Linked DNA regions of Marinomonas mediterranea MMB-1. The protein of the gene in region 1 interacts with the protein of each later gene in a pairwise test. Links are inferred from orthologs where the notes say so. Each region holds a gene or a part of one and is shown on either strand. Other genes may lie near its edges. The genes, in order: nth and aceE.

Region 1 (5,857 bases):
AGAAGGTACCTTGAATATTTGGTGAGTTACGGTGAGTTGATGGCAGAAGTTAGCTATGGAAGTGTTGGTCGCCCTGAACGTAAGTACAGTTTGACAAAGAAGGCGTCTTAATACTTTGTTATCGGCTGAAGGAGGTGAACGTATGGTGAACTTTAACGATACGTACGATTAATTCAGATATAAAATTTCATTTTAAGGTCTTTTTTATGAACTTTTGATGACAATTATGTTTCAGCTGTTTTAAAAGGAGGACTTTTCTCCTACGATGGTTTCGTCGTTACTGAATTGCGACATGACAAAAAATAATAAGGAGTCCAAACATGGCTAAGAAAGACGTTAAATCTGTATCTAAAGAAGCTAAGTCACTGAAAAAAGAAATTAAAGCTCGCAAAGAGAAAGTCGCAAAGCAAAAATCAAAAATTGCTAAGCTTAAGAAAGCTCTAAAAAAAGCTTAAGAACGCGCAATGAAAACTGAAAGCTCGTGTGACATAGACTCCGCGAGCCTTTCACAGTCTTCCTTAAGCGGCTTTCATTTTTTCAGAGTGAGACTTCTCTAATATCGCTAATAGTTTTTCAATGGGCATCGATCTGTAAAAATACCAACCTTGCCCGATTGCTGTCGGCGCTTTTTCCCGAAAAAGTTGATACTGCTCTTCTGTTTCTATCCCTTCAAAAACGACGACCACATCTAAATACTCAATCATTTTTAGTATTCCGAGCAAAGAGTAGTTCTGGATTGTGTTCGCCTCGATCGATTGAGTAAACATTTTGTCGACCTTTAATTCATAAGGTTCGAGTGTAGAAAGCCATTCTAAGTTGGAGAACCCGGTACCAAAGTCGTCCAGAGAAATTAGGTAGCCTTCTTCTGACAGGTGTTTTGACGATTCGGACATGGATTTGTTATTTGATGATGTTCTTTCTGTTATTTCTAGAATGATCTGATTTACGTTGATGTTGTAAGGCTCTAGGGCATCACGAAGAAACAAATGAAAATTTGGCTCAGTCAGTATCTCAGAAGAGAGGTTAATGCTTACGGAAAAGCTTGAATCGTTTTCTAATTGATCATGCAGTTCACCTAATACTTTCAAGATAAACTTTCGTGATAGTTCGTTGATGAGACCGAGCTCTTCTGCGGACGTGATAAATAGGTCTGGTGGTACTTGCCCGAGGCGCGGATCATGCCATCTAGCAAGTGCTTCTACCCCTATGATTTTCTTATCAAAAAGCTGAAGTTTTGGTTGATACTCTGGTGTTATCTTGTCTTTTTTAATGGCTTGTTTTAGTTGTCTGATAAAGAGTTTTGGACCTGATCGATAATGCCCATAAAGCACAACAATCAAAGCGCCGATTAATAGGTTTAGAATCGCAAGCGAAATAAGGGCTGGGTATCCCAAGCGATAAAGCCCCAATTTACGATTTATAACTAATATACAGGTATCGGTAATGCCATCGCAGAATGTTCGTTTAATAAAGCGATTTGGAATTGGAAGGTAGTTTAATATCGAGTCGGGGAGGTCTTTCGCATGATTGATGGTGTTTAAGCTGATATCACCGAAGACTTTGTAAACGAAATTCTCATTTGATGAGTACAGAATTCCACCAAAATGCGATGTTGAGGTGTGGCTATAAAGCTCAAAATCCTTCATATACAAAGAGGAAATAAATGCGACGGTATTGCCTCTACCAAAGAACGGAGAGGTATTGTCATTGATGTCTTTTTTATTTTGATTGTTCCAAAAGAGAGTGCCTTCTTTACTGATAATATCGGGTGATGGCAGCTCTAAAGGGCGCTCAAGTATGCCTTGTTTAACACTACACAGCATTTTTCCATCTTGGATACGGCCAACGTCTCCAATGTAATGATATTTATCGATAAATTCCCTAAGACGTTTGAAATCCTCCTTACTACACAGTGTGTTTTCATCATCAGCTTGGATAGTAAGGCTTTGCTTGATTTGAAATTGTACTTGAGTCGCTGTGGTTAGGTTTTCTAAGCCGTAGTCTTTCAGATAAGAAGAATGGTATAGGATGATAATAAGATGCAGAAGTACTGGAAAAAAAATAAGTGAGCTAAAAATAAATAGTGCAGCATACGACGAAAAGTAAACTCGATTATTGAGATTCAGTAACGATATAAACGTATGTGCATTTATTGTCATAGAAAGCAGCCGAATAAATAGTTAATCATGTAACCTAGTCGTTCAAGCGAAGAGTAATCCCCCTAAGCTTGTTTTTGCGATCATCGATAAAAAAGGGTTATTGCTTTTTATTTTGTAATAAGTAAAAGCAGCCAGCCCAAATTAGAGTGCAGATAAGAAATACCGTTAGTGTGTACGTTTTCATGTATTTCCACAGTAACGTGTTAATGTCGTCCAAATACACGCCGTAGCCTATGACCCAGTTCCAATCGGGAAGTCTGGTTATGCCATTAATTTTAAATATCTTTTTATTAGAAAACGGCTTTAGGTTTGTCGCCTCTCTAAAAATAATGTCTTCGTCTGATAGGGCGGTGATGTGTCTTAAATATGAGCTTTGAAAAACACCAATTTTTTCTGGTCTTATATGGACACGAGCAATCGCGTCGGAATCATTTGCCCATACATAAGCGTGTTCATGTTGCATGTTAGAAAGAAGCTTAACGACTTGTATTTCAGCCTCTTGTCTCGGCATGTCTCCTCGTTCTGCTTTTTCGACAAAAACATTTGCGTTGTGAACGGCGAACGCCAGAACGGATTGGATTTCACGCTTGCTACTGTCTACAAGCGTTGCTTTTATTAAGTTTAGCCCAATACCCAGAAAAATAATTAGACTAATCACCATAATAAGGGTGAGAGACCACACTCTTTGTCGGTAATTTAGATTCATCCCAGTCATATATACTCCGAAGATGTGCCGATTTATCAACCTAGATTGACGTCTTCCTGACGTAAAAAATAGAATGATATGAATCATCTTATAATATGCTGAGTTTCTTTAAAATCAAAGATGCGATCAAAATGTGTATATTTGTCGCACTTCGAACTTGAATTCAGGGGCGAGTGTAATGGAGAGTTTTGTTACATAGTCGCTAAGATAAAGCGTAAGTAGCGCTGTTAGTCATAGTGCTTAAGTGAGAATGCTTATTAGCTCGATGTTTTTTCTTTGAACTCGCATAAGTCTTCAATAATGCACGCATCGCATTTCGGTTTACGGGCGGTGCATATGTAGCGGCCATGAAGAATTAGCCAATGGTGTGCATCGAGAAGGAACTCCTTTGGCAAAAATCTAAGCAGTTTTTGTTCGACTTCAAGCACGTTTTTACCAGGGGCAATTTTAGTTCTATTAGACACTCGAAATATATGAGTGTCGACGGCCATAGCGATTTGACGAAATGCTGTGTTTAGAACCACATTGGCCGTTTTTCTACCAACACCAGGTAAGGCCTCTAGCTCCTCGCGAGTTTGAGGTACTTCACTGTTGTGTTGTTCGATCAGCATTTGGCACGTCTTAATTGCGTTTTCGGCCTTCGCGTTAAACAGTCCGATGGTCTTTATGTAACTCTTCAAGCCGTCTACACCTAAAACGAGCATGGTTTCTGGTGTATTTGCGACGGGGAAGAGCTTACGTGTCGCTTTATTCACACTGACATCTGTTGCTTGCGCAGAGAACAGCACGGCAATCAGTAACTCGAAAGGGGAGTTGTATTCTAGTTCCGTAACGGGGTTCGGGTTCTCTGCTCGTAAGCGTGTAAATATTTCGTGTCGCTTTTCTTTGTTCATTGCGTTAGAAGCCTTACTTATCCTGTTACTCGAACTCGGCGGGACTCGGTTTTTTGACCCGCTGTGCGAATACGCTCACGTTCTTTTTCACGTTCATCAAAGTGGTTTTTTACGGCTATAAGTAACCCTAATCCAATAAAAGCACCCGGTGGTAATATTGCAAATAAGACATCGGGGTAATTAGGGAATACCGTCAGCTTCCAGCTTGCGGCGCTTTCTCCAAAGAGTAGCTGCATGTCGCTGAACAAGGTGCCTTGACCAATCAGTTCTCGCATGCCGCCAAGGACAGATAAGATAATCATGAATCCTAACCCCATCATGACACCGTCAAGTGCAGAAGGTAAGACGGAGTTACGGCTAGCGAAAGCGTCTGCTCGACCGAGGATTGCACAGTTAGTCACAATCAGAGGAATGAAGATCCCTAGAATTTGGTACAGTTCGTACGTGTAGGCTTGCATGATCAGTTCGATACACGTTGTAAATGAAGCAATTATCATGACAAAAGCTGGCAGGCGCACGGCGTCAGCAACATAATTTCTAATCAGTGACACCGCAATGTTTGAACCGACTAAAACCACCATAGTGGCAAGGCCAAGGCCAATTGCATTGACGACTGTACTGGTAACCGCCAATAGTGGGCACAGACCTAAAAGCTGTACCAATGCAGGGTTATTTTTCCAAATGCCGTTGTAGATGATTTCGGCGTAATTCGGACCGTCCTTTACTGGTGTTTCAGCGGTATTTGTGTCCGTACTTTCTAACGGTAATGTTTCTTCACTCATTTTGATTCCTGACTTGGCTACTCTCTAACGAAACTCGTTGATGGTTCATGAGAGGTTGGTTAATGAGACAATAGCTCAGCTTTGTTTTTATCAAAGTAGATAAGTGTATTCTTTACAGCTCTTACGACAGCTCTTGGTGTAATTGTGGCACCAGTAAATTGATCGAACTGGCCGCCGTCTTTCTTTACGCGCCAGTTTTCAAGTGTTGGGTTTGCAAGGGATTTCTCTGCAAAAGACAAGATCCAACTGGATTTCTTTAAGTCCACTTTATCGCCAAGTCCGGGTGTTTCCTTGTGGCTAATGACGCGAGATCCAGTAACGACGCCGTTTCGGTCTATCGAAACCAAAAGGTCTAAGTTACCGTTATACCCCCCCGGCGCGACGGTTTCGAAGATAATAGCGGTGACTTCTCCATCCTTCTTGGCGACGAACGCTTTAATTGGGTCTGGGCTTCCAAGCAATGGGTCTGCAGCGAGTTCAATCGCGCTATTAGGTAGATCATTGTCATAGCGCGACTTTGGCAATATTTCATTAAATGCATCGATCTGAGCCTGAATAATGTTGGCTTGAATCGTTGACTCAGTCACTTGATGTGTCGTTGCAATCAAGCCTGCGGTTAAGACAGCGAAGATGCCTAGGCCAATCGCGTTGCGTTTGATAGAAGCAATCAATTCCATTAGTTGTCATCCCCATATTTTAAGCCTTTTTTAGCCTTTTTATGACCATAAGCCCGCGGTTGTGTGTAGTAGTCAATTAAGGGGGCCGCAAAGTTCATCAAGAGTACAGCAAATGCAACGCCGTCGGGGTAACCACCCCAAGTACGAATGATGTAAATGAGTATTCCTATTCCAGCGCCGTATACCAGTTTTCCTTTATTACTAGTGCATGAGCTTACTGGGTCGGTTGCGATAAAGAAGGCTCCAAACATCGCTGCGCCTGACGTTAGGTGGAACCAAGGTGTCGCGGCATGACTTGGGTCGATTAAGAAAAACAGTGATGCAATGACCGCTAAGGCAGCAAGCAGAGCCACGGGAGTGTGCCACGTAATGATGCGTAACTTGAGTAGAAATAAGCCGCCTAGTAAATAGGCTAAGTTCACACTGATCCAGTTTGTTAGGCTTGCGCTTTGTAGACCAAGTACAGAGGCAAATGCATCTGCTCGGTCAGCGCCTTCCGCGTGTTTAAAGGCATCTAATGGGGTTGCCATGGTATAACTGTCAACGGTTGGAAGGTGACTAAAGATGGCTTGTAAACTTTGGCTGAAGCTTGGTGTTGTTCCCGCTTCGATAAGGTGTTGCGCGCCAATCCACTGAGTCA
Region 2 (6,247 bases), 970 kb from region 1 along the record:
AGGGCTTCTTTTACCTGTGCTATGAGGCTTTCTTTGAGCTGCGCATCCAAAGATGTCATTTTGGCTCCGTATTTTACTAAGTAACAAAAAAGCGTATTGTAACTTCATATTTCTGTTTCGTCAGTTAAGATTAAGTTTCTAAAGTGCGAAAAGTGTTATGAGATCATTAATATCATTAATATCATTGATTTTTTTGCTTGATATCAAAAGAGGTAGAGATGGAATTACTGTTTTTTCTTGCAGCGATACTCATTAGGGTTATGTTTAGCTCTTCGCCGATGACCTTTTCAATCTACGAAAAAGCGTCGGGTGTTATTTCGGATAAATTTGATATCAAGGGAGTAGGGGCTGAGGTCGTTGTCTTGATTGGTGTGTTAGCGCTTATTTCTGTTTTTGGTGAATGGTTCGGGGCTTGGATAGTCGATTTATTGGCAGGAGTCGTTTTTATATGGTGCTTCTTGTCGTGGGGACAGTTTGATTTATGGACTAAAACGCACACGGTGTCATCGAGTGAGCGAGGTGAGCTGATCGCCTTAATAAATCAATTTGGCGATGAGCACGTTGATGACAAAGGGCAGCCTCTTTCTGCATTACAAAGCAAACTTCAAATCAAAACACTAAACTATTACTTTTTATCTGTGTTCGTGCTTTTATTTTGTTATCTCTTTTTGGGGTTGTTTGGTTTGTTGCTGTACGTCTTTTTGTATGCGGTGCCGACACAGGAAAACAGTCTGTTTAAAGATGCCATGAAAAAGATTGTTGAGTGCCCGGCGGCCCTTCTAACAACCTTTCCTACTGCTGTCTCTGGCAGTTTTAGTGCGGTCATTCAAGAATGTAAGCAGTTTCAATTTTCAGAGTTAATAGATGGTCGAGGTGTCTTTATTGGTAACGTGATTGCAGCGGCAGGCGAGGCTGAAAAGGGAGAGGGCGCGTTTGAAGAGTTTAGAACACTGTTGATTCGCGCCGTATACGTTATCTTATTCTGTTACTCTGTCTATGTTGTTTTGTGATAAATATTTTTAGGTTGTACGTTAAAGTAGACTTTAATAGTAGATGATGGTCTGGTGATAGGCTGGTTGACGTGCAACTACGTTAGGTTCGCTTTATCGAGAGTCTGATTGGTTTTCTTAATTTTATCTTTAGTGTCAATTGTCAGGTCTTAGGTTGTTTATTATTTGTGCGCAAGTGGTAAATAATAACTTCCAAAAGTCTTTGTGGAGGCGACTATTGATACAGATTACTAGGCGTTTTGAATTTTAGGTGTTAACCTAGCGCTCGAAATTTCTATGTTAAAACAAAGGAAAAAACAACCAAAACGTTGTTTCTAATGGCTATAGAGAGAGAAGAACAACGTGAGCAAGGAGCTCTAAATCGATCAATTTTGTTGGTTGAATACTTGGTTGGGACGTAACTGTGAAGGCAGGTATTTCGTACAACGTTATACAAAGCTGTCTGAGCTCAATCGGCTTTAACCGAAAGCCAAAATACGGAAGCAAGCTATAAACCTAATTAGGGTGGTCTCGTTTGCCTTTGAAAAAATTAATAATAAAAATATCTTAGGTGAAACGAACGAGTCTTTATTTTGCGATGGGTGAGGTGTCTATCAGATGCATATCGCAGCAGTCTCTAGGCCTGAATGCATGTTAAGCGTGCTTCTAGACATAGCTTGTTTAAATCGCTCATATATCTAGCTACAAGCTTGAAATGTGAGTTTGAAGTTCTGTTCTAATAGCGGGGTTATTAAAACTATGACGGAGCAGCATATCCTCAACGATATCGATCCGATCGAAACTAAAGAGTGGGTTGATGCACTCGATTCTGTCCTTCGTGAAGAAGGTCCTGAGCGTGCACAATACATCTTGGATCGTTTGACCAAAGAGGCTGCGAAAGCAGGCACACCAATGCCAGCCTCAATTACAACGTCTTACAAGAACACGATAGCGCCACATGAAGAAAAGCCGCTACCAGGTGACTTGTTTATGGAGCGTCGTATTCGTTCCATTATACGTTGGAACGCATTGGCAATGGTAATGAAGGCCAACCGCGTAGATTCCACACTTGGTGGACACATCACTAGTTTCTCTTCTGCCGCAACTCTATATGATATTGGCTTTAACCACTTTTTCCGTGGTTCCAGTGATAAACAAGAAGCGGATATGGTATTTTTCCAAGGCCATATCGCACCTGGCATATACGCTCGCTCATACATTGAAGGTCGCTTGACCGACGAGCAGTTGGATAATTTCCGTCGTGAAGTCGATGGTAAAGGTCTTTCATCGTATCCGCACCCTTGGTTGATGCCCGATTATTGGCAGTTCCCAACCGTTTCAATGGGACTTGGCCCACTACAAGCCATATATCAAGCCCATGTTCTTAAATATCAACATAGCCGCGGCTTAATTGACCATGGTGACCGTAAAGTTTGGGCGTTCCTTGGTGATGGTGAGTGTGATGAGCCAGAATCATTGGGAGCTATCGCTCTTGCGGGGCGTGAAAACCTTGACAACCTGATTTTCGTTATTAACTGTAACCTTCAGCGTTTAGATGGTCCAGTGCGTGGTAATGGCAAAATCGTTCAGGAACTTGAAGGCGTATTTCGTGGCGCTGGCTGGAACGTTGTTAAGTGTTTATGGGGCCGTCACTGGGATCCGTTGTTTGAAAAAGACGATAAGGGTCTTTTGGTTAAGCGTATGGATGAAGTTTGTGATGGCGAACTTCAGAACTATAAAGCTAACGGCGGCGCTTACACGCGTAAACACTTCTTTGGTAAATACCCTGAGTTGCTAGAAATGGTTAAGGATATGTCTGATGACGACATTATGAACCTTAATCGTGGTGGCCATGACCCATACAAAGTTTACGCTGCTTATAAAGAAGCGACTTCTCATAAAGGTCAACCTACCGTTGTCTTGGCACAAACTGTCAAGGGTTACGGCATGTTTAAGGCTGCTGAAGCGCAAAACACTGCGCACCAAACGAAAAAACTGGATGAAGAGTCTTTGGCTCAGTTCCGTGATAAGTTTGGTATCCCAATCAGTGATGAAGAGCTGAAAAATTTACCGTATTACCGTCCAGCTGAAGACAGCCCTGAAATGAAGTACTTGCGTTCACGCCGTGCTGAACTTCATGGTGATTTCCCTGTTCGCCGCAAAGACTGTGAAGCGCTTGAGGTGCCTTCTCTTGAAGCATTTAAAGCGCAAATTGCTGGCACCAAAGGTCGTGAGATCTCAACGACTATGGCGTTCGTGCGTGCATTGAATGTGATGGTGAAAGACAAGCAAATTGGTCCTCGTGTCGTACCAATTCTTGCCGATGAAGCGCGTACTTTTGGTATGGAAGGCATGTTCCGTCAGTTGGGTATTTACTCTTCTGAAGGTCAGCGTTACACGCCACATGATCATACTCAGATCATGTACTATAAAGAATCTCACGATGGTCAGATTCTACAAGAAGGGATCAACGAAGCGGGTGCTTTCTCTTCTTGGTTGGCGTTAGCTACGTCTTACAGTAACAGTAATCTACCTATGATTCCTGTTTACATCTACTACTCCATGTTTGGTTTCCAGCGTATTGGTGACTTGGCGTGGGCGGCAGGTGACTCTCAGGCGCGCGGTTTCTTGATCGGTGCAACTGCAGGTCGTACAACGCTAAACGGCGAAGGTCTTCAGCATGAAGACGGTCACTCACACATCATGGCTGGTACGATTCCAAACTGTGTGTCTTATGATCCGACTTACTCTTACGAAGTAGCTGTTATCGTTCAAGATGGCTTGCGCCGTATGTACAAAGAGAAAGAGAGCGTTTTCTATTACCTAACCGTAATGAATGAAAACTATGCGCATGAAGATATGCCAGAAGGTGTTGAAGACGGCATCATAAAAGGCATGTATAAGCTGAAGTCGCAGGCCAAAAAGGGTAATAAGCTTTTTGCTCAGCTACTTGGTGCTGGTGTTATCTTGCGTGAAGTTGAAGCTGCTGCTGAAATATTGGCAGAAGAGTTTGGTGTTGATTCTGATATTTGGAGTGTTACTTCGTTCAATGAATTGCGTCGTGAAGGTTTGGATGCAACTCGTTGGAATATGCTGCACCCAACAGAAGAAAAGCGTGTTTCTTACGTTGAAGAGTGTTTAGCTGGTAAAGGCCCTGTTGTTGCGTCTACTGACCATATTAAATTGTACGCAGATCAGATTCGCCCATTCATTGGCTCTACATACAACGTACTTGGTACTGACGGCTTTGGTCGTAGTGACACACGTGAAAAACTTCGCCACTTTTTTGAGATAAATCGCTACTGGGTTGTTGTTTCGACTCTTGAAGCGTTAGCGAAAGATGGTGAGATTGAAGCGTCTGTGGTTGCAGAAGCCATTGTTAAGTTTGGTCTGGATCCTAATAAGCCAAACCCTGTAACTGTATAAGTTGCAACATAATTAGGGATCAAGTTTGTGGTTATTCTAATCACAGGCTTGGTTTGTACCAAGAAAGATTCGTCTTTTTAGACAAAGGAGAATTCCGTGAGTACTGAAATTATTCGAGTACCGGATATTGGCGGTTCTACTGATGTTGATGTCATCGAAGTAAGTATTCAAGTTGGTGATATGGTTGAGGTAGATCAATCAATTATTGTTTTAGAAACTGACAAGGCTTCTATGGATGTGCCGTCTCCAGTAGCAGGAAAAGTGGTCAGTATTACTGTGAAAGAGGGCGATTCCGTCTCCGAGGGTGACGAGGTTCTTGTTCTAGAGGTTTCTGGTTCTGTTGCAGATACAGCGACGCCTGAAGCAGTGGCGCCTGTTGAAGCTGCGCCAGAAGTTTCTAAAGCCATTGAGCAAGCTCCTGCAGCAAAGGCTGTAAGCTCTGAACAACCTGTTTCAGTTCCAGATATTGGTGGTGCTACGGATGTAGATGTCATCGAAGTGTGTGTAGCGGTTGGAGATTCCGTCGCTGAGGGTGACTCTTTAATTGTATTAGAAACCGATAAAGCATCGATGGACATCCCTGCACCTAGTGCCGGTAAAGTCGTAAGTGTTTCCATTAATGTTGGCGATACGGTTTCCGAGGGTGACGCTATTTTAGTGCTTGCTGTTGAATCTGTAGAGGATTCGGTGAGTTCTGTTGTGGCTGTTGCACCTGCTCCAGCAGTAGAGGCGCCGGCTGAAGTTGCAGTGCCAACGATTATTCCTGGTGGTGTTGAGCAAGTTGTTGTTCCTGATATTGGTAGTGCGGAAGCGGTTGATGTCATTGAAGTAAGTGTCGCTGCGGGAGATGTTGTATCCGAAGGTGACTCACTGATCGTTTTGGAAACTGATAAAGCGTCCATGGACATTCCTGCTCCTAAAACAGGCACGGTGAAATCTATCGTGATCAAAGAAGGTGATAAGGTATCTGAGGGTGATTTGATCCTTGATCTTGAGGTTGAAGCTCAAGTTGTGGCTGAGGCTCCAAAGGTTGTTGCTCCAGTTGCTGAGAAGCCTGTAGTCACTTCTGAGGCTCCAAAGGCTCAAGCGACGGTTCCTGCGCAGTCTGCCGTTCTTTCAACGCCTTCTACGAAGGTGCATGCAGGTCCGGCAGTTAGGTTGTTAGCTCGAGAATTGGGCGTTGATTTAACGCTTGTTCGTGCGTCAGGTCCTCGTGGTCGAATCACTAAAGAAGACTTGCATGCGTACGTAAAAGACGCTGTTAAGAAAGCGGAATCAGGTGCTTCTAAACCGTCAGTTGTTGCGGAAGGTGCTGGTATACCTCGTGTGCCAGAAATCGACTTTAGCCAATGGGGAGACGTTGATGTTGTTAAGATGAGTAAGATCCAAAAGATCACCTCTTACAATATGACTCGTTCTTGGTTGAATGTTCCACATGTTACGCAATTTGATAAAGCTGATATCACTGACTTAGAAGCGTTCCGTAAAGGCTTAAAAGCTGAAATGGAGAAAGAGGGGATTAAACTTACTCCGCTTCCATTCTTGATAAAAGCCGTTGCTCAAGCGCTTGTTGTGAATCCTTCGTTTAATGTGTCGCTTCATGCTGATGGTGAAAGTATCGTTAAGAAGAAGTATGTGCATATTGGTATTGCGGTTGATTCACCGGTTGGACTGGTTGTTCCTGTGTTGCGAGACGCAGACAAGAAGTCGATCAAAGAGATTGCAGTAGAAGCGAATGCTTTGATTAAGAAAGCGCTTGCTAAGCAGCTTAAACCTGCCGATATGCAGGGTGGCTGCTTCACTATCTCTAGTCTTGGTGCTATGGGTGGTAC

Evidence for each region.
Region 2: the proteins of nth (region 1) and aceE interact in binary tests that used the Escherichia coli proteins (3 or more experiments, as listed by UniProt). The link is inferred for Marinomonas mediterranea MMB-1 from one-to-one orthologs.

Annotation. Positions count from the first base shown.
Region 1 is NC_015276.1:3,200,758-3,206,614, reverse strand. Bases 1,941-4,800 are described here. They hold nth (endonuclease III), read right to left. Parts: upstream 3,759-4,800; coding sequence 3,123-3,758; downstream 1,941-3,122. Other genes in these bases: rsxG (electron transport complex subunit RsxG), read right to left, coding at 4,600-4,800; MARME_RS14630 (electron transport complex subunit E), read right to left, coding at 3,776-4,540; MARME_RS14640 (cache domain-containing protein), read right to left, coding at 2,257-2,874; MARME_RS14645 (EAL domain-containing protein), read right to left, coding at 1,941-2,159. Outside these bases: MARME_RS14650 (response regulator), read left to right, coding at 1-111; MARME_RS22715 (hypothetical protein), read left to right, coding at 321-455; more of MARME_RS14645, read right to left, coding at 519-1,940; more of rsxG, read right to left, coding at 4,801-5,217; electron transport complex subunit RsxD, read right to left, coding at 5,217-5,857. UniProt on the Escherichia coli protein: DNA repair enzyme that has both DNA N-glycosylase activity and AP-lyase activity. The DNA N-glycosylase activity releases various damaged pyrimidines from DNA by cleaving the N-glycosidic bond, leaving an AP (apurinic/apyrimidinic) site.
Region 2 is NC_015276.1:2,225,488-2,231,734, forward strand. The notes cover bases 1,366-4,615. They hold aceE (pyruvate dehydrogenase (acetyl-transferring), homodimeric type), read left to right. Parts: upstream 1,366-1,748; coding sequence 1,749-4,415; downstream 4,416-4,615. Other genes in these bases: aceF (dihydrolipoyllysine-residue acetyltransferase), read left to right, coding at 4,512-4,615. In the rest of the region: nadC (carboxylating nicotinate-nucleotide diphosphorylase), read right to left, coding at 1-59; MARME_RS10255 (hypothetical protein), read left to right, coding at 219-1,010; more of aceF, read left to right, coding at 4,616-6,247. UniProt on the Escherichia coli protein: Component of the pyruvate dehydrogenase (PDH) complex, that catalyzes the overall conversion of pyruvate to acetyl-CoA and CO(2).